Regions from separate parts of the Methylobacterium sp. J-059 genome, predicted to be linked through region 2. Evidence: predicted binding sites of a transcription regulator. Region 2 holds the regulator's gene; each other region holds the start of a gene.

Region 1 (10,470 bases), on a different contig from region 2:
TGCAGCTCGAGCACCCGGATCAGCTCGCTCAGGTACTGGCCGATGCCGCCCGCGCCGACGATGCCGATGATCGTCGCCGATCGGGTGTTCGATTCGAAGAAGTACAGCACCTGGCTGCCGAGCACCGGCAGGACGGCGGGCACGAGGCCGAAGCGGATGCGGTGGAGCGCGCCGCCGCCGGAGGCCGCGACGCCCTCGCCGTCGCGGCGATCGACGGTCTCGACCGCCTCCGAGAACAGCTTGCCGAGCGCCCCGACGTCGGAGCAGGCGATGGCCAGCGCGCCGGCGAAGGGGCCGAGCCCAACGACGTTGATCCAGACCAGCGCCCAGATCAGCACGTCGACCGAGCGGACCACGTCGAGGCCGCGGCGTACCGCGAAATGCGCGAACGGGTTCGGCACCACGTTCCGGGCCGCGAGCAGCGCCAGCGGGAAGGCGACCAGTGCCGCGGCCAGCGTCCCGAGGAAGGCGATGGCCAGGGTCTCGCCGAGCGCGTGCAGGAAATCGGGGAAGCGGCCGCCGGCCGAGGGCGGCAGCATCATCAGCGAGAACTCGGCGAGCCGCCCGAGGCCGCACACGATGCGGGTGGCCGAGAAGTCGAGGCGCACCATCGCGAACGCCGCGAGCCCGAGGAGGGCGGCCAGGGTCGCGAGCGTCGCGAGCCGCGCGCCCCACGCGGTCCGGAACGCGTCGGGGTGGCGCCGGCGCAGGGCGGCGACGTCCACGGGACGCGGCGGCCGGCTCATCGCGCGCCCTCCGCCCCGATGAGGTGGTGGCGCAGCCGCTCGGTGCCGAGGTCGATCGCCATCACCGTCGCGACGATCATCAGGAGGATCGCGCTCACGTCCGCGTCGTAGAAGTTGCGGATCGCCACCAGCAGCTCCTGGCCGATGCCGCCGGCGCCGACGAAGCCCATCACCCCGGCGCCGCGCACGTTGATCTCGAAGCGGAGCAGCCCGTAGGAGGCGAAGCTCGACAGCACCTGCGGCAGCACCGCGAAGCGGATCGCCTGGATCCGCGAGGCGCCCGATGCGGTCAGCCCCTCGACCGGCCTCATGTCGATGTTCTCGACCACCTCGGAGAACAGCTTGCCGAGCGCCCCCGTGGTGTGGAGGGCGAGCGCCAGCACGCCCACCATCGGGCCGAGGCCGAAGGCGATGACGAAGAGCAGGGCGAACACGATCTCGGGCACCGTGCGCAGGACCTCGAGGGCGCGGCGCGTCAGGAAGCGGCCGGCGCGGGTGCGGGCGAGGTTCGCGGCCGCGCCGAAGCACAGCAGGAAGGCGCCGACGCCGCCGAGCAGCGTGCCGAGATAGGCCATCAGCAGGGTCTCGCCGAGGAGCGCCGCCCATTTCGGCAGGCCCCAGTACCATTCGGCGAGGTCGCCGCGCAGGTCGGCGAGGGTCAGGTGCGGCAGGATGCGGCCGAGATAGGCGGTGAGGTTGCCGATGTTGTCGGCGAGCACCAGCGGGCGCACCTCGGCCATCAGGCCCGACAGGACCAGCAGCCCGGCGACGACCGCGAGGAATGCCAGGCTCCGCCGCCGGGTCGACGCGACCGCGCGCCCGTAGGCCTCGGCCAGGGCCGCCGCCCGCTCGGGCGGCAGCGGCGCGATCCGCCCGCTCACGGCGGCGACCCGTCCGGTCCCGGGATCAGGACTTGCGGCGCTGCGCGTCGTTGAACTTCAGCATCTCGATGATCGGCTGGTAATCCTCCAGCGTCACGGGGGTGAGGCCGAGGTCCTTGCCGTCGGAGAGGCGGTCGAAGGCGGCCTTGTCGGCGGTCGGCAAAGCGACGAAGGCCTCGACGATCTTGCGCTTCAGGTCGGCGGGCAGGCTCGACAGCATCGCGAACGGGCCCTCGGGCAGGAACGCGGACTTGAAGACGATGCGGAAGTCGGACGGGCTCAGCGGCGTGCCGTCGGGCTTCTTCAGCATGCCCTTGGCGGCCATGCGGGTGACGACGGAATCGGTCTCGGAGTTCCACAGGTTGGCGGCGGCGTCGGCCGTGCCCTGGGTCAGCGCCAGCACCGCGTTCTCGTGGCTGCCGGCGTAGACGGTCTTGCCGAACAGCGCGTCGACGTCGTGGCCGCTCTTGTTGAGGAAGAAGCGCGGGGCCTGGTTGCCGGAGGTCGAGTTCGGGTCGACCAGGGCGAGGTTCCTGCCCTTCAGGTCCGCGATCGTCCGGTACGGGCTGTCGGCGCGCACGTAGAGCACCGAGTAGTAGCCCGAGGCGCCGTTATCGTGCTTCTGGTTGACGATCGGGTCGACCTTCACCCCCGTCATCACCGCGCGGGCGAACGAGGCCGGGCCGTAGAAGGCGATCTGGATGTTGCCGGCGCGCTGGCCCTCGATCACCGCGGCGTAGTCGTTGGCGACCCGCAGCTTCACCGGCACCCCGAGCGCCTTGGTGAGGTAGGCGGCGAGCGGCGCGTAGCGGTCGGTGGTGCCCGTGGCGTTCTCGACGGGAATCGCGCCGAGGGTGATCTCGGGCACCGTCGCCTTCCAATCCTGAGCCAGGGCGGGCTGCAGGGCGAGCGCGGCCAGGCCGCCCGCGAGGGCGCCGACGAGGGTGCGACGGTCGAGCATCATCATCTCCGGGAAGGGGCGTGGCACGGGGTTCGTCCGGGGTCAGGCGACGAGTGCGGCGGGCTCGACCGCGTTCGGCGCCCGGTCCATCACCTCGCCGGCCTCCAGGCCGTAGAGCTGCTTGGCGACGTCCTCGGTGAGGTCGAAGGCGCCGCCGTCGAACACCACGCGGCCGTCGGCGAGGCCGACGAGCCGGTCGCAATAGGCGCGGGCGAGGTCGAGCGAGTGCAGGTTGCACAGCACGGTGATGCCGAGGCGCCGGTTGGCGTCGGCGAGCGCATCCATCACCAGCTTGATGTTGCGCGGGTCCAGCGAGGCCACCGGCTCGTCGGCGAGGATGATGTCGGGCTCCTGCACCAGCGCGCGGGCGATCGCGACCCGCTGCTGCTGCCCGCCCGAGAGCTGGTCGGCGGGGTGGGCGGAAAAGCCCGCCATGTCGAACGCCTCGAGCGCCGCGAGCGCCCGCGCCCGGTCCTCGGCCGACCACAGCTTCAGGAGCGCGCGGTAGCTCGGGGCGTGGGCGAGGCGCCCCATCAGCACGTTGGTCAGCACGTCGAGGCGGCCGACCAGGTTGAACTGCTGGAACACCATGGCGCAGCGGGCGCGCCAGCGGCGCAGGTCGCGCCCCCGGAGCGCGGTGACGTCGAGCCCGTCGAACAGGATCCGCCCGGCCGAGGGCTCGGCGAGGCGGTTGAGCATGCGCAGGAAGGTCGACTTGCCGGCGCCCGACCGCCCGATCACCCCGACGAAGCTGCCCGGCTCGATCCGCAGCGAGATCCGGTCGACCGCGAGGCGCGGTCCGTAGCGCCGCGTGAGGCTATCGACGATGAGCATGCGTGCCGTCCGCCGCGAGGGATGCGCCGGTAGACCCGTCGCGCGCGACGATAGGATGACAGCCGCGCCGCAACCCGCGGTTTCGTCCTGAACGGGCGCCGATCCTGCCGTTCCGGCAAAGCCCATGCCCCGCGCGCCGACGCTCGGCTTCGGAGACGGGATCATGGGCCTTCGGTGCCAAGGGATGAAGGCGCCCGATCGGACGGCGCGCAGGATTTTAGTCTGGCTCGGCGCCGTCGTCGGATATACCGCTCTGGCGGTGCACGCGATTCGCGTTCCCGTCGAATGACGATCACGATGTTCCGAACCAGCGCCCTGACGGCGGTCCTGCGACGCGCGCTATTCGATTCGGATGCGAAGGAGGCGGAGCGATCGCCTCGAACGTCGATCCCTGAAAGTTTTTCAGGAAGAGATGCTTTGTCGCGCCCGTCGATCGGAGGCTTCCTCGCCGCCGCCCTGGTGCTCGGCCGCGCCGCCGCGGCGAATGCCGAGGACGCACCGTGGCACTGGACTTGGGTAACGCCGACCGAGAAGGGCTGGGTGACGGTGGAAGGAGACGCCGCCGTCACGCTGTCGGCCAACCGATTCTTCGCGCATCTGAAACCGGGTGCCCCAGGCTATTCTCCCGACGTGCGCATCGAGGGGCGTCTCGCCAATCGGAAAGCCGAAGCCCTCGTGACCTTGGAGGGCACCGATGCCTCCCCTGAGACCTACACCGGCAAGTTCCGGTCGATCCGTTCGAAGCTGTCGGATCCGAGTCACGGCTGGGGAAGCGACCGTATCAGCTTGATCGCGGGCTCGTCCTTTCTCGGGTTTTACCGGGAGGTGCAGGCGGCAAGGAGCAAGGACGACAGCAAGATCCAAAAGTTTCGGCTGAGGGCGTTCTGAAGCCGTTTGCCGATGCTCGGACAGGCAGGCGGCAGGGAAACCTTTCGCCGCCGGGACCGCTCATCCACCCGATGAAGGGTGCTCAAGGCGAGGCCGGTGCAGGCCTGAACGGGATCCGGCGCAGGAGGCGGAACGGCGCCGCGCCGTCCTGGCGCAGCAGCGTGATCGCGTCGATCGTCAGCGACGTCGGCGGGCAGGCCGCCGCGAGGCGGGCGCGCCAGGTTTCGCGGGCGTCGCCGGCGAGGCGGCCGGTCAGGGTCATGTGGAAGCGGAAGGCCTCGAAGACGTGGGGATAGCCCCAGCGGTCGAGGAGCGCGCGGCCGCGCGCGTCGAGGCGCTCCGGCTGGCGGCGCGCCCGCTCCGCCGGGGTGAGGCCGGCCCGGAACGGGTCGAGGGCGGCGACGCACTCGGCCGCGAGCAGGCCGAGCCCGGGCGGCGGCGCGGTGGGCACCAGGGCGACGAAGTCCCCGAGCAGGGTCACCGCGAGGGGCCCGACCGCCAGGGGCGCGCGGGGCTGCGCCAGCGCCGCGCAGGCGGCGAGGAGGTCGCCCTCGGTCCGGCCAGCGGCGAGGCGCATCGGCGCCTTCAGCGTCGCGTGGAAGCCGTAGACCCGCGGCGCCGCGGTGACGGCGGCGAGCGCCGCGCGCGCGGCCGCGTCCCATCCGGGCAGGGGCGCATCGCCGAGGACCGCCTCGCCGAAGGCGGCGAGCGCCGATCCGGGCTCCGGCGTGACGTAGAGCGCGTAGCGTGTCGGGGCGTCCACCGGGGCACTCGCTTCGGGCGTGGATCGGTCACGGCCCGGCGCGGATAGAACCCGATCGCCCGCTCGGCAAGGCGCGGCCGCTCAGCCCCGCGGGATCGGGCGGTTGCGGCAGGCGGCGCGATATTGCTGCCGGCTCAGGCCGCGCATGTTGCGGCGGTCGGCTTCCTGGGTGCAGGCGATCTTGCGGTCGGCCTTGTTGAGGCTCTTCGTGCCGCTCGACGGGACGTCGGTCGGCGCGGGCGCGGTGTAGGATTGCGCGAGGCCCGACGTCGTCAGCAACGCGAGACACAGGGTGCTTGCCAAGACCGTACGCATCCAACGAACTCCTGCTCCATCAGTCGCGCTCGCCGGGCAATAACCGGGCCAAGCTTGGCGGCTCGGGGCGTGGTCGATCACGCGGTGCGGCCGGCGGCGATCGCGGCGACGACGCGGTGCGAATCCGACACCCATCCGAAGATGCCGCCCTGCGCCACGATCATCGCGAGGCCGGCCGCGTGGAAGGCCGGGATGTACGAGCCGCAGGCATCCGACACCACGAGGCAGCGGTAGCCGCGGTCGTTGGCCTCGCGCACGGTGGTGTGGACGCAGACCTCGGTGGTGACGCCGCAGACGAGCAGCGTGGCGACGCTGCGCGCGGCCAGGATCTCGGCCAGGTCGGTGGCGTAGAACGCGCCCTTGCCCGGCTTGTCGACCACCGGCTCGCCGGGAGCGGGCGCGAGGTCGGCGACGATGTCGTGGCCGGGCTCGCCGCGGATCAGGATGCGCCCCATCGGCCCGGGCGCGCCGATGCGGGCGGACGGCGTGCCGCGGGCGATCTTGGCGGCGGGCGCGTCCGACAGGTCGGGGCGATGCCCTTCGCGGGTGTGGACCACGAGGAGGCCGGCCCGCCGCGCCGCCGCCAGCAGCGCCTGCGCCGGCGGCACGGCGGCGGCGAGCAGCGAGACGTCGTTGCCGAGGCTCTCGCCGAAGCCGCCGGGCTCCAGGAAATCGCGCTGCATGTCGATGATCACCAGCGCCGTCGTCGCCAGGTCGATCGCCAGCGGGCCCGGCTCGGCATCCACGGTCACCATCGGCGCGAATCTCCCGTCCTGCGGCCGGCTCGGCGGCGCACGACGCGACGATGTCGGGCGATGGCGCGGAATGCATCCGCAAATACTGCCCGACATTGCTCGAATGTTGTGCGCATGCTGCCGACGTCATGGGCGGTGGCGCGTTCGTCGGCGGACGACGCGCCGCCGGAGGTGGGAGCCCGGCCGCCGCGTCGCGCGTTTCAGGGTCGCCGCCGCCGCACCCGTCGGAGCGGGCGCCTGCGCTCGGCCGGCAAACCTGTTGCCGAATTATGACTCGGCCGCCGCCTCTCGCCCAGGTGGCACGCGCTGGCATATCGGTTGCTGCCTGCTCACCGGATTTTCGGCACGGAGAGGGCAGACATGATCGCTCGGGGACTCGTTGCAGCGGCCATGTCGCTCGGTCTGGTGGGATACGGCGCGGCGGCCGATCTCGACGCGAAGAAGGACAAGGCGCCCGTCGAGGCGCCGGCCAAGGAAGCGCCGTTCTTCCTCTTCGCCGACACGCAGTTCAGCTATCGCTACCAGTTCCCGACCGTGTCGCCGGGCGTCCAGATCCAGAAGGCCGACGGCTCGTTCGTCAGCCGCGAGGCGCCCAAGCAGATCTACAACATCTCGCATGCCGACGCCTGGGCCTACGGCACGAACTTCTTCTCGCTCGACATCCTCAAGTCGGGGTCGCAATTCCCGGCCGGCACCACGAACCCGCCCGGCAGCGTCGGCGCGCCGTTCTTCGCCGATTACGGCAACACCGAAGCCTACGGCCTCTATCGCGGCACCCTGAGCCTCAACGCGCTGACCAACTCCAAGGCGTTCACGCTGCCGGGCATCGTCAAGGACATCTCCCTCGCCTTCGGCTTCGACGCGAACTCGCAGAACGACGCGTTCGGCTCGAAGAAGCGCGACGTGGTCGGCGGCCTCAACTTCTCCTTCGACGTGCCGGCCGGGTTCCTGAACCTGTCGGTCCACGCCTACAAGGAGTGGAACCGCAACGGCTTCAACCTGCAGCCCGATCGCGACCAGAGCTTCGACGTGGTGCCTGAATTCGAGGTGGTCTACAATTTCCCCCTCGCCTTCACCAACCTGCCGCTGAGCCTGACCGGCTTCAACAACATCGTGCTGCCCAAGGGCCGCGGCGTGCAGAACGTGGCCGACTTCGCCTTCAACCCGAAGCGCGGCCTCGAATTCCTGTCGCGCACCAACCTGGTGCTCGACGTGGGCAAGCTGATCTACGACCAGCCCAACAAGGTCGACGCCTTCATCGGCTTCCAGTACTGGCTGAACAAGTTCGGCAACGTCGAGACGGCGACGTTCAAGGGCACGGAAGAGAAGAGCTTCCTCGCCGGCGTCGCGTTCCACATCTTCTGATCGCCGGTTGGATCGCCGATCGCACGACCGTGACGGGATGGGAGACGGCATGACGGGATCCGACGCCAGGCCCCGAGGGGACGAAACGCTCCGGCGCCTGTGGATTCGCAATCCGCTGGCGATCCTCGCCGAGGGCGCCGGCGGCGGCATCGTGGTCGAGGGCAGCCGCATCGTCGAGCGCGTGGCGGCCGGCGCGCAGCCCGCCGCGCCGGTGGACGAGACCTTCGACGCGTCGCGCCACGTCGTCATCCCCGGGCTGATCAACACCCACCACCACTTCTTCCAGACGCTGACGCGGGCCCACCCGCTGGCGATCAACAAGCCGCTGTTCCCGTGGCTGAAGGCGCTCTACACGGTCTGGGACAAGATCACCCCCGATGCGTTCCGGCTCGCGACGCGGCTCGCCTACACCGAGCTGCTGCTCTCCGGCTGCACCACGGCGGGGGACCACCACTACCTCTACCCGAAGGGGCTCGAGGATTCCGTCGACGTGCAGGTCGACGAGGCGCGCAGCCTCGGCATCCGTGCCTTCGTCACCCGCGGCTCGATGAGCCTGTCGGAGAAGGACGGCGGCCTGCCGCCCGAATGCCTGACGCAGGACGACGACACCATCCTCGCCGACAGCGAGCGGGTGCTGAACCTGTTCCACGACGCGAAGCCCGGCGCGATGGTGCGGATCGGGCTGGCGCCGTGCTCGCCCTTCAACGTCACCAAGCGGCTGATGCGCGAGAGCGCGGCGCTCGCCGACCGCCACGACTGCCAGCTCCACACCCATCTCGGCGAGACGCTGGACGAGGACGCCTACTGCCTGGAGATGTTCGGCCAGCGGCCGGTCGACTACCTCGAGGAGGTCGGCTGGATGAGCCCGCGGGCCTGGCTCGCGCACGGCATCCACTTCAACGACGACGAGGTGCGCCGGCTCGGCAAGGCCGGCGTCGGCGTCTGCCACTGCCCGACCTCGAACATGACGCTGGCCTCGGGCCAGTGCCGCACCTGCGAGCTGGAGGCGGCGGGCGCGCCGGTGGGCCTCGGCGTCGACGGCTCGGCCTCGAACGACAGCTCCAACCTGATGGAGGGCGTGCGCCACGCCCTGATGATCAACCGCCTGACCTACGGCGCCGAAGCGGTGACGCATCTCGACGCCCTGCGCTGGGCGACCGAGGGCTCGGCCCGCTGCCTCGGGCGCGACGACATCGGCCGGATCGAGCCGGGCCGCGAGGCCGACCTTGCGCTGTTCACCCTCGACGCGCTGCGCTTCTCCGGCGCGCACGATCCGCTGGCCGCGCTCGTGCTGTGCGGCGCGCACCGCGCCGACCGGGTGATGGTCGCGGGCCGGTGGCGGGTGGTCGACGGAAACCCCGTCGGCATGGACACGCGGAAGCTGCGCGAGGACCACGGCCGGCTCGCCCTCAGCCTCCTCGGCGGCGCCTGATGGCGGCCGTGCCGTCGCCCGCCGCCGGCACCGCGCCGCTCTACGGGGCCTACGGCATCGTCAAGCGCTTCGGCGACTTCAAGGCCAACGACGGCGTCGACCTCGAGATCCGCGCCGGCGAGATCCACGCGCTGCTCGGCGAGAACGGCGCCGGCAAGTCGACCCTGATGAAGATCCTCTACGGGCTGCTGGAGCCGACGGAGGGCGTCGTCACCCACAAGGGCGACATCGTGCAGCTGCCCGACCCCGAGGCGGCGCGCGCCATCGGCATCGGGATGGTGTTCCAGCACTTCTCGCTCTGCGAGAACCTGACGGTGGCCGAGAACATCGCCCTTGTCATGCCGAAGACCCTCTCGGGCAGGGCGCTCGCCGAGCGGATCGCCGCGCTCGGGGCGGCCTACGGCCTGCACCTCGATCCCGCCCGGCCGGTCTGGTCGCTCTCGGCCGGGGAGCGCCAGCGCATCGAGATCGTGCGCTGCCTGCTGCAGGACCCGCGCCTCGTCATCCTCGACGAGCCGACCTCGGTGCTGACGCCGGGCGAGGCGGAGCAGCTGTTCTCGGTGCTGGAGCGGCTGCGCGACGAGGGCCGGGCGCTGCTCTACATCTCGCACCGGCTCGACGAGGTGCGGCGCCTGTGCACCCGCGCCACCATCCTGCGCCACGGGCGCGTCGTCGGCGCCTGCGATCCGCAGGGGGAGAGCGCCCGCTCGCTCGCGGCCCTGATGGTCGGGGCGCAGGTCGGCGCGGTGACCGGCCGCGCCGGCGCCGCGCTCGGCCCGCCGCGCCTCGTCCTCGATCGCCTGTCCCTGCCGGCGCCCGGCCTGCACGGCACCGCGCTCGCCGACATCCGCCTCACCGTCCGGGGCGGCGAGATCCTCGGCGTGGCCGGCGTCGCCGGCAACGGGCAGGCGGAGTTCTTCTCCGCGCTCTCCGGCGAGACCGCCGCGGCGCGGGCCGAGGCGGTCGTCGTCGACGGCGCGGCCGTCGGGCGGCTCGACATCAACGCGCGGCGCCGGCGCGGCGCGGCCTTCGTGCCCGAGGAGCGCAACGGCCACGCGGCCGCCCCGGGCATGAGCCTGTCCGAGAACGCGGTGCTCTCGCGCCACGCCACCGCGCCGCTCGCGCGCTTCGGCCTGCTCCGGCGCGGGGCGGCACGCGCGCTCGCGGCCGCCGTGATCGCGGCCTTCGACGTGCGCAAGGCCGGCCCTGACCCCGCCGCCGGCACCCTGTCGGGCGGGAACCTGCAGAAGTTCGTCGTCGGGCGCGAGATCCAGGCGGAGCCCGGCGTGCTGGTGGTCAACCAGCCGACCTGGGGCGTCGACGCCTCGGCCGCCGCCCGCATCCGCCAGGCGCTGATCGATCTCGCCGCCCGCGGCGCCGCGCTGCTGGTGATCAGCCAGGACCTCGACGAGCTGTTCGAGATCGCGAGCCGGATCGCGGTGCTGCATTCCGGCACCCTCTCCGAGCCGGTCCCGGCGGGCGAGACGACCCGCGAGGCGGTGGGCTTGCTGATGGGCGGATCGCATGCGT
Region 2 (10,470 bases):
CCGCGCCTTCGTCAACGACCAGCCCGTCGGCGTGCAGGTTCTGCGCGCGATCGGCGCGGCCCTGGTCGAGATCCACGGCCAGCACGACGACCGCGCGCTCGCCGACGTCACCACGCACCGCGCCATCCTCGACGCCTTCGGCGGCCTGAGCGGCCCGCTCGACGCGGTCGCGAAGGCGGCCAAGACCGTCCGGGTCGCCCGCACGACGCTGGCCGAGCATCGCGCCCGCGTCGAGACCGCGCGCCGGGAAGCCGACTTCCTGCGCCACGCGGTCGAGGAGCTGGCGGCCCTCGATCCGAAGCCCGGCGAGGAGGCGACCCTGGCCGAGCGCCGCACCGTGATGCAGCAGAGCGAGAAGGTCGCGCGCGAGCTGAACGACGCGCTCGCCGCCGTCGGCGGCTCGCATTCGAGCGTGCCGCAGCTCTCTTCGGCGATCCGCAAGCTCGAGCGCCGGGCGGCGCAGCTGCCGGCGCTTGTCGAGCCCTGCGTCGCGGCGCTCGACGCCGCCCTCGTCGCCCTCGACGAGGCCCGCGCCGTCCTCGACGCGGCGGTGGCCGAGGCCGAGTTCGACCCGCGCGAGCTGGAGCGGGTCGAGGAGCGGCTGTTCGCCCTGCGCGCGGCCTCGCGCAAGTACGACGTCGCCGCCGACGACCTCGCCGCCCTGCGCGAGCGCTACGAGGCGGACGTCGCCGCGATCGATGCCGGCGAGGAGGCGCTCGCCGGCCTGGAGGCGACGCTGCAAACGGCCGAATCGGCCTACGCCAAGGCCTCCGAGAAGCTCAGCGCGGGGCGTCGGCGCGCGGCCAAGGCGCTCGACGCCGCCGTGCAGGCCGAGCTGCCCCCGCTGAAGCTCGAGCGCGCCCGGTTCATCACCGAGATCGTCACCGATCCCGAATCGCGCGACGCCGCCGGCATCGACCGGGTCGCGTTCTGGGCGCAGACCAATCCCGGCACCAAGGCCGGCCCGATGATGAAGGTGGCGTCCGGCGGCGAGCTGTCCCGCTTCATGCTCGCCCTCAAGGTGGTGCTCGCCGACAAGGGCTCGGCGCCGACGCTGATCTTCGACGAGATCGACACCGGCGTCGGCGGCGCGGTCGCCGACGCGATCGGCGCGCGGCTGGCGCGGCTGTCGCAGGACGTGCAGGTGGTGGCGGTGACGCACGCGCCCCAGGTCGCGGCGCGCGCCGGCACGCATTTCCTGATCGCCAAGGACGCGGTGAAGGGGGCTGGCCGCGTCGCCACCCGCGTCGCCTCGCTCCCCGTCGCGGCCCGCCGCGAGGAGATCGCCCGCATGCTCGCTGGCGCCACCGTCACCGACGAGGCCCGCGCCGCCGCCGCCCGCCTGCTCGAAGGCGCGGCGGTCTAGGATCGGATACCGATGAGCGCGCAGAACGGTCGGTTAAGGTTAATCCCTCCTTAACCATCCGGACCGACACTGTTGGGATCCGGTGGCGAAACCGATTCGCGGACGCCGGCGCTTCCATGTTCCGGGGGGGACCATGCATCAGGCCGCAGCCAAGTTCGAAGTCCTCGCGTCGCATCGCAACGGCGCCAGCGTCGACACCCATCATCTCGGCCAGACCCTGCGCACCGTCTACGAGGGCAGCGTCGACAAGCAGCCGATCCCCGATTCCCAGGTCGACCTCCTGCTGCGCATGCGCCAGAAGGAGCGCGACCGCCGCCGCAGCGCCTGAGGCTGGGAGGCGGCTCGCACGCGGCTCGCCGCGGGGGACGACCCGTCGATCGTGGGGCGAAGTGGCGAGGTTCGCCCGATCGCCGCGAGACGCGGGACCCAGCCGAGACAGGCTACCAGCGGCGGGCGCCCGGGCGACGCTGGTATTCGGCCGCGCGGATGCGCGTCAGCACCCGGTCGAGGCTCATCAGCATCGACGCCTCGTCGGCGCGGGCCCGCTCGGCCTCGCCCGGCTCCGTGCTGAAGTTCTGCCGTGCCTTCGCCAGCGCCAGGTCGCGCTCCAGGGCCTCGCGCTCGGCGTGGAGCGCCTGGTAGGCGTGGTCGTCGGGGAGCGGCGCACGCGTCGGCGCCGCAGGCGAATCGTGGGACACGGGATCGACCTTCCGATCCGGCGAGCCGCGGCGGGATGCTCGCGACAGGGCCCGGATCGCAATGAGAACGCGCCAACACCGTAAAGCGTGCCATCGCCACAGCATTCGCCGGCCGCGTTCGCGCTCGCCTCAAGCCCTGGTTGCGCCGTGTCATGCGGCTGTCATCTGCGTGCCCTAACGGCGGCGGTGTCGAGCGATGCGGCCGCGGCCGCCGGGTCGCCGGGTGGCCCGCGCGAATGCGAACGCGCGGATCGCGCTGCCCGGCACGCTCGACGGATGACGGAGATCGATGTGAAACCCTTCACCTACGCGCTCGCCCTCGGCCTCGCGACGGCGCAGCTCGCCTTCCCGGCGCTCGCCGCCGACATCACCGGCGCCGGTGCGACCTTCCCGTTCCCGGTCTATTCCAAGTGGGCGGAAGCCTACCGCAAGGACAGCGGCACCGGCTTGAACTACCAGTCGATCGGCTCTGGCGGCGGCATCAAGCAGATCCAGGCCAAGACGGTCGATTTCGGCGCCACCGACGCGCCGCTGAAGGGCCCCGCCCTGGAGAAGGACGGCCTCGTCCAGTTCCCGACCGTGATGGGCGGCGTCGTCGCCGTCGTGAACATCCCCGGCGTCGAGCCGGGCAAGCTCAAGCTCACCGGCGACGTGATCGCCGACATCTACGCCAACAAGATCACCAAGTGGTCGGACCCGAAGATCGCCGCGCTCAACGAGGGGCTGAAGCTCCCCGACGCGAACATCACCCCGGTCTACCGCTCGGACGCCTCGGGCACGACGAACATCTTCACCACCTATCTCAGCCAGGTCTCCGAGGGCTGGAAGAAGGAGTTCGGCGCCGCCACCACCGTGAGCTGGCCCGCCGGCCAGGGCGGAAAGGGCAACGAGGGCGTTACCGCCACCGTCAAGCAGGTCCCGAACGCCATCGGCTACGTCGAGTCGGCCTACGCCAAGCAGAACAAGCTCAGCTACGCGCTGATCCGCAACAAGGCCGGCAAGTTCCCGCAGCCGGACGACAAGGCGTTCCAGGCGGCCGCGGCCAGCGCCGACTGGAAGAGCGCGCCCGGCTTCGGCATCACGCTCACCGACCAGGCCGGCGACGACGCCTGGCCGATCACGGCGGCGACCTTCATCCTCGTCCACAAGGAGGCCGCCGATCCGGCCAAGTCCGCCGACGTGCTGAAGTTCTTCGACTGGGCCTACAAGAACGGCGACAAGCTCGCCTCCGACCTCGACTACGTGCCGCTGCCGGACGCCGTCGTCGGCCTGATCCACGAAGAGTGGAAGCAGGTGAAGGGCAAGGACGGAAAGCCCGTCCTCGGCATGTGAGGCCGAACCCGCGGGGCCGCACGCGGCCCCGCGGCCGATCGCGACGAGCGGACGGCCCGCGCGAAGCGCGAGGGCTGCCCGTTCCCCGAGCGGGCGCAGCGTCCTCGCCGGATCTCGCCCGCGCGTCCGGCCCCGCCCTCGCGCCCGGCCGTTCGGCGCGCTACCACGCCAGCCGGTGAAAAGAACCGCGGATGACCGCCTTGACTGAACAGATCGCCGTGACGCGCGCCGCCTCGGGCGCGCGCCTGCGCAAGGGGCCGAGCAAGGGCCTCGACGCCCTGTTCCGCGCCGCCGCCTACGGTTCGGCCCTGCTGGTGCTGCTGGTGCTCGCCGGCATTCTCGGCTCGATCCTCCACGGCGGCTGGCCCGCCTTCCGCGAGTTCGGCTTCGGCTTCCTCACCTCGAGCGCCTGGAACATCGGCACCGAGCAGTACGGCGCCCTGGTCGCCGTCACCGGAACGCTCGCCTCCGCGGTGCTCGCCCTGGTGATCGGCGTGCCGATCTCGCTCGGCATCGCGATCTACCTGACGCAGCTCTGCCCCGGCTGGGCGCGCAAGCCCGTCGGCATGACGATCGAGCTGCTCGCCGCCGTGCCCAGCATCATCTACGGCATGTGGGGCCTGTTCATCTTCGCGCCGCTCTTCGCCCGATTCGTGCAGATGCCGGTGTCGAACCTGGTCGAGGGCATGCCGATCGTCGGCACGCTGCTCTACGCCCGCGTGCCCTCGGGCGTCGGCGTGCTCACCGCCGGCATCATCCTGGCGATCATGATCGTGCCGTTCGTGGCCTCGATCGCCCGCGACATGCTCGACCAGATCCCGACGATCCTGCGCGAGAGCGCCTACGGCATCGGCTGCACCACCTGGGAGGTGGTCCGCCACGTGCTGCTGCCGCAGGCCTCGGTCTCGATCATCGGCGCGATCATGCTCGGCCTCGGGCGCGCCCTCGGCGAGACCATGGCGGTGACCTTCGTGGTCGGCAACGCCAACCGCCTCTCGGCCTCGGTGTTCGATCCCGGCTCGACCATCGCCTCGCGCATCGCCAACGAGTTCAACGAGGCCGACGGCCTGCAGCTGAACTCCCTGATGGCGCTCGGCTGCATCCTGTTCGCGATCACCTTCGTCGTCCTGATCATCGCCCGCTTCCTGACGCGCCGCGTCAAGGTCGCCTGAGGGACCCGCCATGGACGCTCCCAACACGATCCGTCCGGCGCCGGCCCTGAAGCCGGCCCGCATCCGCGGCAGCCGCCGGGTCGCCGACCGCACGCTGCGGATCGCCTGCCTGACGGCCACCGTGCTCGGCGCCTTCGTCCTCGGCTCGATCCTGCTGATGCTCATCGTCGAGGGGGCGCGCGGGTTCTCGCCGCTGCTGTTCACCCAGCCGACCCCCGGCCCCGGCTCGGAAGGCGGTGGCATCGCCAACGCCATCCTCGGCAGCCTCGTGCTCACCGGCATCGGCATCCTCATCGCCACGCCGATCGGGCTGATGGCCGGCACCTACCTCGCCGAGTACGGCCGCGGCTCGAAGCTCGCCGAGGTGATCCGCTTCCTCAACGACATCCTGCTCTCGGCTCCCTCGATCCTGATCGGCCTGTTCGTCTACACCCTGATGGTGCGGCCGATGGGGACCTATTCCGGCTGGGCCGGCGGCGTCGCGCTGGCGATCATCGCGACCCCTGTGATCGTGCGCACCACCGAGGACATGCTGCGCCTCGTCCCCGGCACGCTGCGCGAGGCCGGCGTGGCGCTCGGCGCCCCGATGTCGACGGTGATCCGCAGCGTGACCTGGCGGGCGGCCTCGGCCGGCATCGTCACCGGCATCATCCTCGCGCTGGCCCGCATCGCCGGCGAGACCGCGCCGCTCCTGTTCACGGCGCTCAACAACAACTCGTGGTTCAGCCCGGACCTGATGGGCGGCGTCGCGAACCTGCCGGTGATGATCTACCAGTTCGCCCTCTCGCCCTACCCGAACTGGCAGCAGCTCGCCTGGGCCGGCGCGCTCCTGATCACCATGACGATCCTGCTGCTCTCGGTCGTCGCCCGCTTCGTCATCAAGCCGCAGCGCGCCCGCTGATCCGCCGCCGGCATCCACGAGGAACACGACGATGAACGCCGCTCCCGCGATCAACGCCACCCGGTTCGACGGCCGCAACCCGGCCGACGAGCACGCGCCGATCCGCATCAGCGCCCAGGCCCTGAACTTCTACTACGGCCAGTTCCACAGCCTGAAGAACATCAACCTCGACTTCCACGACCGGCAGGTGACCGCGCTGATCGGCCCCTCGGGCTGCGGGAAGTCGACCCTGCTGCGCACCTTCAACCGGATCTACAGCCTGTACCCGGAGCAGCGCGCCGAGGGGCAGGTGCTGCTCGACGGCCAGAACATCCTCGATTCCGGCGTGGACCTGAACGAGCTGCGCTCGCGCATCGGCATGGTGTTCCAGAAGCCGACGCCGTTCCCGATGTCGATCTACGACAACGTCGCCTTCGGCCTGCGGCTCTACGAGAAGCTGCCGAAGTCCGAGCTCGACGGCCGCGTCGAATCGGCCCTGCGCAAGTCCGCGCTGTGGGACGAGGTGAAGGACAAGCTCAAGCAGTCCGGCATGGGCCTCTCCGGCGGCCAGCAGCAGCGCCTGTGCATCGCCCGCACGGTGGCCCAGAGCCCGGAGGTGATCCTGTTCGACGAGCCGACCTCGGCCCTCGACCCGATCTCGACCGGCCGCATCGAGGAGCTGATCGAGCAGCTGCGCAGCGAGTTCACGATCGTCATCGTGACGCACAACATGCAGCAGGCGGCCCGCATCTCGCAGTTCACCGCCTTCATGTATCTCGGCGAGGTCATCGAGGTCGGCCCGACCAACCGCATCTTCATGAACCCGACGGTGCGCCAGACCCAGGACTACATCACCGGCCGCTTCGGCTGAGCCGCACCCGGATCGTTCGAGGACCCACGCCCATGCCCGGCCACATCGTCACGTCCTACGACACCGACCTCGAAGACCTGCGCCGCTCGATCTCCGAGATGGGCGGCGTCGCCGAGAAGATGATGACCGAGGCGACCGACGCGCTCGTCCGCCGCGACACCCAGCTCGCCCAGGCGGTAATCGTCGCCGACAAGCGCCTCGACACGCTGCAGCGCGAGATCGAGGAGCGCGCGGTGCTGCTCATCGCGCGGCGCCAGCCGATGGCGATCGACCTTCGCGAGACGATCTCGGCGATCCGCGTCTCGGGCGACCTCGAGCGCATCGGCGACCTCGCCAAGAACATCGCCAAGCGCGTCGTCGCGATCAGCGACCAGGCCCAGGCCCAGAAGATCGTGCTCGGCGTGCAGCACATGAGCGACCTCGTCCAGGAGCAGCTCAAGGACGTGCTCGACGCCTATGCCAGCCGCGACGTCAACGCGGCCCACAACGTGTGGGAGCGGGACGGCGAGATCGACGCGCTGTACAACTCGCTGTTCCGCGAGCTACTGACCTACATGATGGAAGACCCGCGCAACATCTCGTTCTGCACGCATCTGCTGTTCTGCGCCAAGAACGTCGAGCGTATCGGCGACCACACCACCAACATCGCCGAGACGATCCACTACCTGTCCACCGGCGAGAACCTCGCGGGCGACCGCCCGAAGAACGACGCCTCGAACTACGCGACGGTGGCACCGGGCGCCTGAGGGCTGCCGTCTCCTCCCCTCCTCCTCTGCGGGGGGAGGGTGGGCCTCGCGTGAGCGGGGGTCGGGAGAGGGGAGCGACCGCTCCGGATACGGCGCTCCCCTCTCCCGACCCGCTTCAGGGGGGAGGGAGGTCCGTGGCGATGGATGAGAAAGTCGGGCGGTCCGCCCGGGAGTGCCCTGCATGCGTACGCGGATCCTGATCGTCGAGGACGAGGAGGCGCTGACCACCCTCCTGCGCTACAACCTCGAAGCCGAGGGCTTCGAGGTCGATTCCGCCGCCCGCGGCGACGAGGCCGAGCTGCGCCTGCAGGAGCAGGTGCCCGACCTGATCCTGCTGGACTGGATGCTGCCGGGGCTCTCGGGAATCGAGCTGTGCCGCCGGGTGCGGGCGCGGCGCGAGACGATGTCCCTGCCGGTCATCATGCTCACCGCCCGCGGCGAGGAGGGCGACCGCATCCGCGGCCTCGGGACGGGGGCCGACGACTACATCGTCAAGCCGTTCTCCGTGCCGGAACTGCTGGCGCGCGTCCGCGCGCTGCTGCGGCGCGCCAAGCCCAGCCACGTCGCGAACCTGCTGGAAGCCGGCGACATCGAGCTCGACCGCGACAGCCATCGCCTGCGCCGGGCCGGCGGCGAGATCCACCTCGGGCCGACCGAGTTCAAGCTGCTCGAGTTCCTGATGCAGAGCCCCGGCCGGGTCTATTCCCGCGAGCAGCTCCTCGACGGCGTATGGGGCCACGACGTCTACATCGACGAGCGCACCGTCGACGTGCATGTCGGCCGCCTGCGCAAGGCCCTGAACCGCGCCGGCGAGACCGACCCGATCCGCACCGTCCGCGGCTCGGGGTACGCCTTCGACGAGACGTTCTCGGGCGAGGATTGAGTTCGGCTTTCGGTGGACGGCTCAAGCGACCGCAACGATCCGCGACCTGCCGTGGGTCCCTTCTCCCATGGGGAGAAGGACAGGATGAGGGGCGTGAGTCATTCGGGTCGGTCACGACCCTCACCCCAACCCTCTCCCCATGGGAGAGGGAGCCGTCGCGCACACTGAAGTGATGTCAGTCCTACGAAAATTATATTTTTACCAAGCTTCAGGGGACCTTCGTCCCCCCGCCGTCGAGCCCCGCGCTGCGGCCCGTCGCCTTCACGGCGTCCAGCGCGCTCAGCATCGTCCCCTCGGTGAGGATCTGCGGCAGCACCGTCGGCTCTCCGGCCCCCGCATAGAGCAGGTAGAGCGGCACGCCGCTCCGGCCGTGGCGCTCGAGCAGGCGGGTGATCTCCGGGTTCTGGTTGGTCCAGTCGCCCTTGAGATACGTGACGTCGCGCGCGCGCATCGCCGCGCCGACCGCCGCCGTCCCGAGCGAGGTGCGCTCGTTGACCTGGCAGGTGATGCACCACGCCGCCGTCATGTCGACGAAGACCGGCCGGCCGCTCGCCAGCAGCGCGTCGAGGCGGGCCTGCGTGAACGGCTCGATCCCCTCGGCCCGGGCCTGGGCCCCCGGTGCGACGCGGTCGTGGTCGAGGGTGAGGGCGAGCCCCGCCACGCCGGCGACGGCGAGCACCGCGAGGCCGCGGGCGAGCTGCGCCCGGACCGGCCGCGCGTCGCGGCCGAGCTCCCACGCCCAGGCGGCGAAGCCCATCAGCACCAGCCCGATCAGCGCCGCGAGCAGGCCCTGCGGCCCGACCTGCTGCGCCAGCACCCAGACCAGCCAGGCGACCGTGGCGTAGATCGGGAAGGCGAGGGCCTGCTTCAGCACGTCCATCCACGCGCCGGGCCGGGGCAGGGCGCGCAGCGCCGGCGGCCACAGGGTGAGCGCCAGGAAGGGCAGGGCGAGGCCGAGGCCGAGGCTCGCGAACACGACGAGGCCGGCAGCGGTCGATTGCGTCAGCGCGAAGCCCACGGCCGAGCCCATGAACGGGGCGGTGCACGGCGTCGCCACGACCGTCGCGAGCACGCCGGTGAAGAACGAGCCCTGGAGCCCGGCCCGCCGGGTCAGCCCGTCGCCGAGCCCGGACAGCCGACCGCCGAGGTGAAGCATGCCCGACAGGCTCAGGCCCATGGCGAAGAGCAGGTAGGCCAAAGCCGCCACCACGGTCGGCGATTGCAGCTGGAAGCCCCAGCCGATCCCGGCGCCGCCGGCCTTCAGGGCGATCAGCAGCGAGGCCAGCGCGAGGAACGCCGCCAGCACCCCCGCGGTGTAGGCGAGCCCGTGCAGCCGGACCCGCGCCGGCGCCTCGCCGGAATGCCTCACCAGGCTCAGCACCTTGATCGACAGCACCGGGAAGACGCAGGGCATCAGGTTGAGGATCAGGCCGCCGAGCAGCGCGAGGCCGGCCGCGGTCCACAGGGTCAGCGCCTCGGCCGGGTCGGTGCGCGCCGCCGCCGGCGCTGCGCTCGGCATCGCGCCGCCGCCGGCGAGCGCCGCCTCCTCGCCGAGCGCGAAGGCCTGCCGAACGAGGCCGCCGCCGGTGTCCTCGTCGATCGCCAGCACGCCGGGCAGCGATTCGGGCGCGGGGTCGGCGGGCGTCGCGCGGGTCAGCGTCAGGTGGAGGCCCGAAGCGTCGACGGTGAAGGGCTGCGGCGCGGCGTTGTCGATCGCCGTCTCGGAATAGGGGAAGAACGCCACCGCGCGGACCGTGTCCGCGGCGAGGCCCGGAGCCTCGAGGTCGAGGGCGAGCCGGTCGCCCTGGCTCGACAGCCGCACCGGCCACGGCGCGCGCTTGGGCAGGGCGGCACGGGCGCGGGCGAACAGGTCGACGTTGCCGGGATCGGCCGTGGCCTCGCGCGCGACCGGCAGCGTCAGGGCGAGATCGGCCGAGCCGGGAATGCACTCCGTCTCGCACACGAGATAGGTGAGCTTGCCCGCCAGCGTCACCGGCGCGGCCGGGTCGAGGCTCGGCGGCGGGGTGACCCGCACGAGCAGGATCGCCTCCCCCTCGTAGCCGAAGTTCATCAGCGTCGCGATCGGGATGCGGTGCGGCGCCGGCCACTGGATCGCCGAGGCCGAGAAGCCCGCCGGCAGGGTCCAGATCACCTCCGGCGGCAGGCCGGAATCGCCGGGATTGCGCCAGTAGACGTGCCAGCCCGGCTTCATCGCCATGCGGATGGCGACGGTGAACGGCGTGGCCCCCGCCACCGCCGCGGGCTCCGCCGCGAGGCTCGCCCGCACGAGGTCGGCCGGCGGCTTGAAGCCCTGGGCCGCAACCGGCCACGCGAGCAGGGACAGGAGGAGGGCGGCTGCGCGGATCATGCGGTCCTTATCGCGCGACCGACGACGACGGTTTCACGCCGCCATCCTCATAGGCCCGAACCAGCGGAGGGTAAAATCGTGGGCGTGCGACAGGTTGGAACGGAGGCACCGCCGGATCGCGCATTCGAAGCGCGACGCGGCTCCCCCACGCGGG
Region 3 (10,470 bases), on a different contig from region 2:
AGGCGAGGTCGATCAGCGTCCGGGCGCTCGACGCGCCGCCCTGGCCGTCGCGGACGAAGGATAGGGCCGCCTCGACGAGCGCGTTCATCTGGTCGAGATCGCGCAGCGTCATGATGCGGGTGTGGTCGTCGTCGATGAACTCCGCGCGCAGCCGCAGCCGGGTGATCGGCGTGCGCAGGTCGTGGCTGATCGCGGCCAGCATCTGCGTGCGGTCGTCGATCAGGCGCCGCACGCGGTTGCGCATCCGGTCGAGGGCGCGGGAGACCGCGATCACCTCCCGCGGGCCGGCCTCGGGCAGCGCCACGTGGTCGTCCCCGGTGCCGAAGGCCTCGGCGGCGCCCGCGAGCCGCGCCAGAGGCGCCGTCAGCGCCCGCGTCGCCCACACCGAGAGCAGCGCCAGCGTCAGGGCGAGGAAGATCACGGTGAAGATGATCGCGCCTTCGTGCGGCGGCCTGAGCGGGTCGTCGGGCAGGCTCGCCTGCAGCCGCGCACCGTTCGGCGTCACGATCCCGAGGCGGAGGTAGCCGTCGGCGCGCATCTCCGGCCCGCCGATCTCGACCACGGTCAGCGCCCGGCCGAAGCCGTTGCGCAGGCGGCGGACGACCGGGCGGTTGAGGCCTTCGCCCTCGGCAGCGGTCCCGGTCCAGGGCGCGATCTGAAGGTTCGGCACGCTGCGTGCCGCATTCGCCAGCAGGGCGTCGCGGTCCGGCACGGGAGCGTTGTCGAGGAGGCGGGCGACGATCGCGAGGCGCCCTGCCGCGACGCCGGGATGGTCGTCCGGCTTCCAGGGCTCGCGCAGGAGCACGAAGGCCGTAGTCGCGACCGCGTGCGCGACGACGATCGCGGCCACCACGAGCAGGGCGATCTGCCCGGCGACGCTGCGCGGGCGCAGGCGGCTCCGGATCCGGCCGAACCTCATGAGCGCGTCACCTCCGGCGTGAACAGGTAGCCGCCCGAGCGGATCGTGCGGATGATCTCGGGGTTGCGCGAATCGCGCTCGATCTTCTGGCGGATCCGGCTCACGAGCACGTCGATGCTGCGCTCGAACGGGCCGGCGCTGCGCCCCTGGGTCAGGTCGAGGAGCTGGTCGCGCGAGAGCACGCGGCCCGGGCGCAGGCACAGGGCATGGAGCAGGTCGAACTCCGCGCCGGTGATCGAGATGCGCGCGCCCTCCGCGCTCAGCACCTGCCGCAGCGAGACGTCGAGCGTCCAGCCGACGAAGTGCATCCGGCGCGCGCCCTCCTCCTCCGCCACCTCGTTGCCGGTGCGGCGCAGGACGGCGCGGATGCGGGCCAGCAGCTCGCGCGGGTTGAACGGCTTGGCGAGATAGTCGTCGGCGCCGATCTCGAGGCCGACGATGCGGTCGATCTCCTCGGCCTTGGCGGTGAGCATCAGGATCGGGATCGCTGAGCTCGCGCGCAGGCGCCGGCACAGGCTGAGGCCGTCCTCGCCCGGCAGCATCAGGTCGAGGACGATGAGGTCGACCCGGCCGTCGGCCAGCGCCCGGTCCATCTCCGCGCCGTCGCCGGCGAGGGTGACGCGGCAGGCGTTGCCGCGGAGGTAGCGCGCGACCAGGTTCGCGATCTCGCGGTCGTCCTCGACGATCAGGATATGCGGGCTGGCGGGCGCGTTCATCGGCGGTCGTCTTCGGTCGCGTCCCGACGGGACTTCGCGGCTCCTTATGGCCCGAGACGCGCGACAATCGAAGATGGGGGGCGGCGGCAAATTTGTAACGGCGTGTTTCCCATGCGCGTTTCGGTGTGCGGCATCTCGAGGACGCAAGACGTTGCGTCCGCGAAACCACGCGACAGCTTGCGGCGACGGCGATCAGTACCCGCGGGCTCTGTCCACGCCCGCCGGCACCCGTCCGGTGCTGCGGAAGGCCGCCACGGCCCCGGCGACGATCGCGGCCGCCGAGGCTTCGTCGGTCGGCGCCGCGACGTGGGGCAGGACCGTGACGTTCGGGTGGTCCCAGGCCGGGTGGTCGCGGGGCAGCGGCTCCTGCGCGAACACGTCGAGCACCGCGTGCCCGACCCGTCCGTCATCGAGCGCCAGCCACAGGTCGGCCTCGACGAGGTGGGCGCCGCGGCCGAAGTTGATCACGCCGGCACCCGGCGCCAGCCGGGCGAAGCAGGCGCGATCGAGGATGCCGCGTGTCTCGGCGGTGAGCGGCAGCAGGTTGACGAGGTAGGCCGCGCCGTCCAGCGCCGTGCCGAGGCCGTCGCGGCCGGAATGCGCAATCAACCCCGGAATCGCGGTGCCCGATCGGCTCCAGCCGCGGACGGGAAAGCCGAGCCCGAGCAGCAGCTCGGCCGAGGCCCGCCCCATCTCGCCCATCCCGAGGATCGCAACCGGGCACGCGCCGGCCGCGCGGGCCGGGTGCTGGCGCCATGCGCGGCGGCGTTGCTGCGCGGCGTAGAGCGGGAGATCGCGGTGCAGCGCGAGCACGCAGGCCGCGACGGTCTCGGCCATCGTTCGCGCCAGCGTCGGATCGACGAGACGGACGACGGGGACAGGCGGCAGCGTCGCGTCCTGCAGCAGGCGCTCGACGCCGGCCCACAGGCTGTGCACCCAGGCGAGCGCCGGCAGTCCGGCCAGCGCTCCCGGAACCGGGTTGGCGACGATCGCGATGGCGACCGTCGAGCGATCGAACGGGTCGGCAGCCGTCACGATGCGCTCGTCCGGCATCGCGCGGGCGAGCGCGTCGCGCCAGATCGCCTCCTCGGCGGGCGACTGGCTGGTGGCAAGCAGGACGGGCTCAGGCATGAGGGCGCCTCGATCGGTCGACAGGGTTGGGAATAGCCTCGGCATCGGCTTCGAACGGGCTTCCGTGGCCATCGGCGCGGGGCTGCCTGCGGTTCGGCGCAGGGCTCGCGGCCTTTTCGGATCGGTTCTTCGCGCCAGATATCGGTTTCACTCCCTCGATCCAACCTGTGAGCGAAGAATGGCCAAGCCCGTCCATGCGATGATCCGCGTCCGCGACGAGGCGCGCTCGGTCGCCTATTACGAGGCGGCCTTCGGGCTCGCCATCTCCGACCGCTTCGACTTTCCCGACTTCACCCTCGTCTACATGCGCGCGCCGGATTTGCCCTTCGAGATCGAGCTGACGGTCAACAAGGACCGGACCGACGCCTACGACCTCGGCGACGGCTACGGCCACGTCGCCGTCACCGTCGCGGATCTCGCCGCCGAGCACGCCCGCTTCACCCGCGAGGGGCTTCCGGCGACGGACATGAAGACGCTCAAGCACGGCGACACCGAGCTGGCGCGGTTCTTCTTCGCCACGGACCCCGACGGCTACAAGATCGAGGTGATCCAGCGCGGAGGCCGCTTCGCCTGACCCCGACACGAACCGACGAGACCATGACCCGCATGAACGGCCCGACCCGCATCGTCTGCCTCCGCCACGGCGAATCGACCTTCAACGCCGCCCACCGCGCGACCGGCCGCGATCCCGACCATCGCGACGCCCGCCTGACGCCGCGCGGCCGGGAGCAGGCGCGCGCGGCGCGGGCGGCGCTCTGCGAGATCCCGTTCGACCTCGTGGTGGTCTCGCCGCTGACCCGCGCGATCGAGACGACCGCGCTGGTCTTCGCCGACCATCCGGCCGAGCCGAAGCTCCTCGTCGAGGTGCTGCATCGGGAGTGCCAGGAGAGCAGCTGCGACGTCGGCCGGGTCGCCTCCGAGATCGCGGCGGAGTTCCCGCATCTCGACGTCGGGCACCTGCCCGAGGTGTGGTGGCACGCCGAGGAGGGGTCCGACGTCGGCGGTCATCCGGTCGAGCCGCGGCACCTGTTCGACCAGCGCGTCGCCGGGTTTCGCGAATGGCTGCGCGCGCGTCCCGAGCGGACGATCGCAGTGGTCGGCCACGGTACGTTCTTCTTCCACCTCACCGGCGTCTGGCTCGACAACTGCGAGACCGTCGAGCTCGATCTCGACGCGGCTTCCGCCGCCGCCTGACGCGAACGCGTGATCGCGGCTCAGGCGTGCGCGGCCGATCGGGCGGCGTCGAGGCGGTCGCGCGCGGCGAACAGGTCGATGTCGGGCGCCTGCCGCCCGATCCGCAGCGCGCCGTCGAGGATCACGGCCGCCCGCGCCCACGTGCCCGGGGCGAACGGCGCCGCCCCCTCGGCGATCTCGGCCGCGCAGCGCGGATCCTCCGCTGCGCGGATCGCCGCGCTTGCGGTGCGGGAGACTGCGGCCGCCAACGCTCCGGAGACCCAGGCGCGCTGACCCGATGCGGCCTGCGCCCGCGCTCCGCCCGCCCAGGCGGCCGAACGCGCGGCCGCCAGCGCCTCGTCGAGATCCGCCGCGTCGGCGCAGCGGGTGGCGAGGTCGGCGAATCCGGCCCGCTCGAGCAGCGGCGGCAGAAGGCTGCGGATGCTTTCGAGGGCCAGAAAGGCCGTCCGCTCCGCCTCGACCGCCGGCGTGTCGGCGGAGCCGGACAGGCGCAGGACGAAGGCCATCAAGCGGTGGCGCTCGCCGTCCGGCATCGCGTCGTTGAGGCCGAGCGCGTAGGCCGCGATCGGGCGCGAGAAGCAGGGCGGGCATTCGTCGCTCGACCGGATCGCGCGGTAGGGCAGCCCCGCGGCGACGAGGGCCGCCTCGTTGATGCAGGTGCCGCCGTCGGGTCCCGGAAACGGGTGCGAGCCCGAGAGCAGCCGCCAGTTCAGGATGTGGTCGAACCCTGCCATGCGGCGCCTCGCGTGCCGGGCTCCCTGCCCGGACCGGAGCGTGGCATGGCGGCGTGCCGTTGGCGAGGGGCGATCAGCCGCCGATGTCGAGCGCGAGGCCCGACAGCATCGCCAGCCCGAGCACCAGCACGAAGGCGCCGGCCAGCAGCTCGAGCGCGCCGATCGCCACGACGCCCGCGCGTCCGCGACCGCCGGCGATCCGCAGGGCGGCGCCCTTGGCGAAGACTGCGAGGCTCGCCAGCGCGCCGGTGGTGAGCGCCGTGCCGAGCGCCATGGCGAAGACCGCGAGGACGCCTGCAGCCAGCATGTTCTGCGCGGCGGCGAAGACCAGGATCAGCACCGCTCCGGCGCATGGCCGCGAACCGGCGGCGGCGACCACGCCGGCGCGCTCCCGCCAGGTGTCGAGCGTTTCGAGCGCCCGCGCGTCGGCGAGGCGGGCATGGCCGCATTCGGGGCCGCAGGCGGCGGGCGCGCCGAGGTCGGCGAGGCGCCCGGCCTTGCGCCACGTCACCGCCAGCCCGATCGCGGCGACGAGGGCGAAGCTGACGATCTCGATGGTGTTGCCGGCCCGCGTCATTCCGGCGGCGGTGGCGCCGAGCACGAGGCGGCCGGTCCCGACGATCGCGATCGCCACCAGCGCCTGCAGGATCGCGGCGGCGAAGCTCAAGCCGAAGCCGCGACGCAAGGCCCGCTCGCCGGCGAACAGGTAGCCGGCGATCACGGCCTTGCCGTGCCCGGGGCCGGCGGCGTGGGAAATGCCGTAGGCGAAGCCGAGCGTGACCAGCGGCATCCAGTCGCCGCCGCCCTTGATCGCGGCGAGCGCGGCCTGAAGGCTGCGCGAAAAGCTAGACTGGATCGCCAGGAGCCAGCCGCCGAGCCCGGTCACCGACGGCGCGGCCTCGCGGAAGCCGATGCCGAAGGGCGAGCGCGGCGGCGGCGCCGAGAGGCCGGGCGCCGCGAGCCAGACCAGGCCGGCGAGGATCAGGGCCGCGACTGCGACGGCGGCGGCGACCAGCATCAGCCGCAGCGGCCGGCGGCTTGCGGGCTGGACGGCGAGCGTGGCGCCTACGGACATGCGACGAGGATCCGGTTCGCGAAGTGCATCCCGTAGCCGGAAGCGGCCGTCAGCGCCTCGAAGAACGCCTCGCTCATCCCGGGGGCGCCGGCCTCCGCCGTCTTGGGCTCGGGGGTCTTCGGCCGCGTCACCGTCGCCGCGCAGCCGCTCGGTGCGCCGACGAGCGTCGCGGCATCCGGCGCCTCGGACAGGCCGAAGGACACGAAGTAGGTCGGGTCGTAGACCTCGAGCGCGAGCACGCCGCGCCCCTGCGCGGGCGGCGTCTTCAGCGGCAGGCGGAAGCTCAGGGTGAGCGTGTCGCCCTCCATCGCCATCCGCGGCTCGACCGGGTCGGCGAAGGCCTGCTCCTTGCCGCCGACCTTCAGCTTGGTGAAGTAGCCGAACTCGGCGAGATTCCCGGTGTTCTCGGCGGCGAGGGTCTGAAGCTCGTCCGGCGTCAGCTTGCCGTCCTTGTTCGCGTCGAGCCCCTGGGTGACGAAGGCGGTGTAGGCGGCGTCGAAGGTCCAGACGTGGCGCACCGCGACCACCTTGCCGCCCGCGTACCCGATCTCGGCCTTCGCGGTCACCCAGACGTGCGGGTGGGCCGCTGCGGGCGCGACGGCGAAGGCCAGCCATGCGGCGGCCAGGGCAGGACGAAGGATCGCGGCTGTCGGCTTCATGCGTTTGGGACGCTCGCGGCGCTGTGGTGAAGGATCCGTTAAGCGCGGGCCACCTTGTCCGCAGGCGCTGGGGCGAAAGCGAGGCGGAGCGCGACGCGGCCGATGCGCGGAGCGCTCGAGCGGGTGGCCCGAGGCGTCGTCGTCATGGCCATGGCGGGCCGATCGTATTACCCGAGCGGACCGAAGGTCGGCCGCCGCCCCGGCAAGATCCCGCGCCGTTCGCCCGCACCGTCATCCAACCGTCATGATGGCGTCGCAGGCAGGCGCCGACCCGTCAGGCCAGAGGCTTTCCATGGACTTTCACCGCCGCTTCACCGTGCTGATGTGCGCGCCGGCCTTCGATCCGGACGACCTCGAAGGCGTCCGCGTCGCGCAGATTGTCACCGCGGTCGAGGGGCGCGGCTTCGAGGTGATCCGGGCGCGCCGGGTCGAGGACGCGGCGATCGCCGTGCAGACCGACGCGGCGATCGGCTGCATGGTGGTCGACTGGGGCAAGCGCGGCCTCGACGGCAAGGCGGCCTCGCTGATCGACATGATGCGGCGGCGCGGCCTCGAGATGCCGATCGTCATCCTCGTGCGCCGCAAGCGGCTGGAAGACATCCCGGTCGAGCTGCTCGACTTCATCGACGGCTACATCTTCCTGGCGGAGGAGACGCCGGAATTCATCGCCCGTGGCCTCGTTTCCCGCGTGACCCAGTACGCCGAGACCCTGAAGACGCCGTTCTTCGGCGCGCTTGTCGACTACGCCGAGAAGGGCAACCAGCTCTGGACCTGCCCAGGCCACAACGGCGGCATCTTCTACAACCGCTCGCCGATCGGGCGGATCTTCGTCGAGCATCTCGGCGAGGCGATCTTCCGCGACGACCTCGACAACTCGGTCCTCGACCTCGGCGACCTCCTGACCCACGAGGGGCCGGCGCTGAAGGCGCAGAAGGAGGCGGCGCAGATCTTCGGGGCGGAGAAGACCTACTTCGTCCTCAACGGCACCTCGGCCTCGAACAAGGTCGTGCTCGGGTCTCTGGTCGCGGAGGGCGACCTCGTCCTGTTCGATCGCAACAACCACAAGGCCGCCCATCACGGCGCTCTGATGCTCGCCGGCGGCATCCCGATCTTCCTCGAGACCGACCGCAACGCCTACGGGCTGATCGGGCCGATCTACCACGAGGCCCTGGACGAGACCGCCATCCGCGAGAAGATCCGCCGCAACCCGCTGGTCGAGGACAAGGAGGCGTGGCGCCGCGAGCGTCCGTTCCGCGTCGCGGTGATCGAGCAGTGCACCTACGACGGCACGATCCTCGACGCGCAGGGCGTCGTCGAGCGGATCGGGCACCTGTGCGACTACATCCTGTTCGACGAGGCCTGGGCCGGCTTCATGAAGTTCCACCCGCTCTTCGTCGGCCGCTTCGCCATGGGCCTGAAGGGGCTCGACGAGACCTCACCGGGCATCATCGCCACGCAATCGACCCACAAGCAGCTCGCGAGCTTCAGCCAGGCCTCGCAGATCCACACCAAGGACGGGCACATCCGCGGCCAGACCCGGCGCGTCGAGCACCGCCGCCTCAACGAGAGCTTCCTCGTCCACGCCTCGACCTCGCCGTTCTACCCAATCTTCGCCTCGCTCGACGTCGGGGCGCAGATGATGAAGGGCCGCTCGGGCATGATCCTGTGGGACGACACGATCCGTCTCGGGATCGAGTGGCGCAAGAAGGTCCGCGCCATCCGCCGCGAGTTCGAGGAGAAGGAGGGCGATCCCAACCGGCGCTGGTTCTTCGACGCCTTCGTGCCCGACGTGACCCCCGGCCCGGACGGCGTCAACGTGCCGTGGGAGAGCCTGACGACGGACGTGCTCGCCTCGGACCCCAAGCACTGGGAGCTGCGCCCCGGCGCGCGCTGGCACGGCTTCACCCATGTCGGGCCCGAGACCTCGCCCGGCTACGCGATGACCGACCCGAACAAGCTGACGGTGCTGACGCCGGGCTTCGACCGGGCGACCGGGGAATATGCCGCCCACGGCGTTCCGGCCCCGATCGTCGCGCAGTACCTGCGCGAGAACCGCATCGTCGCCGAGAAGAACGACCTGAACTCGCTGCTCTTCCTGCTGACCCCCGGCGTCGAATCCTCGAAGGCCGGCACGCTGATCTCGGGCCTCGTCGCCTTCAAGCGCCTGCACGACGACAACGTGCTCCTGGAGGACGCGATGCCGGAGTTCGTGCGACGGCGCCCGAACCGCTACCGCGGCGTGCGGCTTCGCGACCTTTGCGCCGACTTCCACGCCTTCCACCGCGAGCACGGCACCTCGATGCTCCAGCGCAAGCAGTTCCAGCCCGAGCACCTGCCCGAGATGGTGATGGCGCCCAAGGCCGCGGCGCAGATGCTGACCCGCAACAACGTCGATTTCGTCCCGATTGCCGAAGCCGAGGGGCGTGTGGCGACGACCTTGCTTCTGGTCTACCCGCCCGGGATCGGCACGGTGCTGCCCGGCGAGCGGATCGATGAGCGGGCCAAGCCGATGCTGGACTATTTCAAGATGTTCGAGCGCTCCGCAAACCTGTTTCCCGGCTTCGAGGCCGAGATCCAGGGCGTGTACCGTCAGGTCGAGCCGGACGGGCAGATCCGCTTCCACACCTACGTCATGCGCGAGGCGCGCTGATGGAGGACGCGGGCCCGGCGGGCGACTTCGCGATCCCAGAGCCGGCCGCGTCCTGCGCCGACATCGTCATCCGCCCGTCGTCGGACGCGGACCTCGCAGCGATGGTGGCGATCTACGAGCACCACATCCGCCGCGGCGTCGGCGACGTCGGCGACTTCGAGGAGGATCGCCTCCTCCCCGACGACCTGCGCCGGCGCCGCAAGACCATGCGCAAGAAGCGCCTGCCCCACCTCGTCGCCGACCGGAACGGCCAGGTCGCGGGCTACGCCTACGCGGTGCCGTTCCGGAAGCGGCCGGCCTACCGCTACACGCTCAAGCATTCGATCTACGTGCATCCCGAGCACCTGCATGCCGGGATCGGCCGGCGCCTGCTGCCGGCGCTGATCGAGGCCTGCGCCGCGGGCGGCTACCGTCAGATGATCGGCTACATCGATTCCGAGAACGCGGCTTCGCTGCGCCTGCACGAGGCCTGCGGCTTCGTCCGCGTCGGCCACCTGCCCGCGGTCGGCTACAAGTACGGCCGCTGGAGCGACAGCGTGATGGTGCAATGCGCCCTCGGCTCCGGCTCCGACGACCAGCCCTCGACGTGGCGGAAGCCGGTGGAGGCGCTGGTGGCGGGGCACGACTGGACCGGGAAGTAGCCGGGGCCCGACGCCCGCCGGTGCGCTGCGGCGAACTCCCGCCGGCGCGGCACGTTGTCGGACACCCGCGCTCGCGGCCCGGCGGACCGTCCATCGCCGTGAGCCGCGCGACCGCCTGCGACAAAGGACCCGGCATGCCCCGCTCCGACAGCCCCGTGCTGCAGCCCTACACCCTCGGCGACCTCACCCTCAGCAACCGCATCGTGATGGCGCCGCTGACCCGGAGCCGTTCCTCGACCGACGGCGTGCCGCCGGATTTCGCCGCCGATTATTACGGCCAGCGCGCCACCGCGGGGCTGATCATCTCGGAGGCGACCAACATCTCGCCGCAGGCCGTCGGCTACGCCTACACGCCGGGGATCTGGTCGGAGGCGCAGGTCGAGGCCTGGCGCCGGATCGTCGGCACGGTGCACGCCAACGGCGGCCGCATCTTCCTGCAGCTCTGGCACACAGGTCGGATCTCGCATCCCGACCTGCAACCGGAACATCGGCCGCCGGTCTCGGCCTCGGCGATCCGGCCGGAGGGCACCGCCTTCACCGAGGAGGGCATGAAGGCGCACGTGACGCCGCGCGCCCTGGAGGCCGACGAGATCCCGGGAATCGTCGAGGATTACCGGCGCGCCGCCGAGAACGCGAAGCGCGCCGGGTTCGACGGCGTCGAGATCCACTCGGCCAACAACTATCTGCTCGAGCAGTTCGTCCGCGATTCGACGAACACGCGCACCGACGCGTATGGCGGATCGATCGAGAA

What was found. Region 2 encodes PhoB, which activates phosphate uptake and scavenging genes when phosphate is short. Its sites were predicted from a motif close to TGTCATNNANCTGTCAT; they were not measured.
Region 1: the regulator PhoB is predicted to act here: its motif matches at 3,467-3,483, upstream of phnC (phosphonate ABC transporter ATP-binding protein).
Region 3: the regulator PhoB is predicted to act here: its motif matches at 6,658-6,674, upstream of MKK55_RS17620 (Orn/Lys/Arg decarboxylase N-terminal domain-containing protein).

Annotation. Positions count from the first base shown of each region.
Region 1 is NZ_JAKSYA010000171.1:21,662-32,131, forward strand. Features, by position in the region: gene phnE (phosphonate ABC transporter, permease protein PhnE) at 1-746, opposite strand, end outside; gene phnE (phosphonate ABC transporter, permease protein PhnE) at 743-1,627, opposite strand; gene phnD (phosphonate ABC transporter substrate-binding protein) at 1,653-2,588, opposite strand; gene phnC (phosphonate ABC transporter ATP-binding protein) at 2,631-3,422, opposite strand; gene MKK55_RS26385 (hypothetical protein) at 3,708-4,310, shown strand; gene MKK55_RS26390 (DUF1045 domain-containing protein) at 4,393-5,073, opposite strand; gene MKK55_RS26395 (hypothetical protein) at 5,155-5,388, opposite strand; gene MKK55_RS26400 (cysteine hydrolase family protein) at 5,466-6,143, opposite strand; gene MKK55_RS26405 (hypothetical protein) at 6,504-7,508, shown strand; gene MKK55_RS26410 (8-oxoguanine deaminase) at 7,558-8,940, shown strand; gene MKK55_RS26415 (ABC transporter ATP-binding protein) at 8,940-10,470, shown strand, end outside.
Region 2 is NZ_JAKSYA010000112.1:20,803-31,272, reverse strand. Features, by position in the region: gene recN (DNA repair protein RecN) at 1-1,366, shown strand, start outside; gene MKK55_RS14650 (hypothetical protein) at 1,500-1,694, shown strand; gene MKK55_RS14645 (hypothetical protein) at 1,807-2,064, opposite strand; gene pstS (phosphate ABC transporter substrate-binding protein PstS) at 2,356-3,396, shown strand; gene pstC (phosphate ABC transporter permease subunit PstC) at 3,588-4,568, shown strand; gene pstA (phosphate ABC transporter permease PstA) at 4,579-5,469, shown strand; gene pstB (phosphate ABC transporter ATP-binding protein PstB) at 5,501-6,319, shown strand; gene phoU (phosphate signaling complex protein PhoU) at 6,352-7,065, shown strand; gene phoB (phosphate regulon transcriptional regulator PhoB) at 7,247-7,948, shown strand; gene MKK55_RS14610 (protein-disulfide reductase DsbD family protein) at 8,157-10,316, opposite strand.
Region 3 is NZ_JAKSYA010000123.1:81,817-92,286, reverse strand. Features, by position in the region: gene MKK55_RS17660 (ATP-binding protein) at 1-919, opposite strand, end outside; gene MKK55_RS17655 (response regulator) at 916-1,635, opposite strand; gene MKK55_RS17650 (2-hydroxyacid dehydrogenase) at 1,828-2,766, opposite strand; gene MKK55_RS17645 (VOC family protein) at 2,945-3,340, shown strand; gene MKK55_RS17640 (histidine phosphatase family protein) at 3,364-3,960, shown strand; gene MKK55_RS17635 (hypothetical protein) at 3,981-4,694, opposite strand; gene MKK55_RS17630 (nickel/cobalt transporter) at 4,768-5,769, opposite strand; gene MKK55_RS17625 (DUF1007 family protein) at 5,760-6,428, opposite strand; gene MKK55_RS17620 (Orn/Lys/Arg decarboxylase N-terminal domain-containing protein) at 6,721-9,078, shown strand; gene MKK55_RS17615 (GNAT family N-acetyltransferase) at 9,078-9,719, shown strand; gene MKK55_RS17610 (alkene reductase) at 9,854-10,470, shown strand, end outside.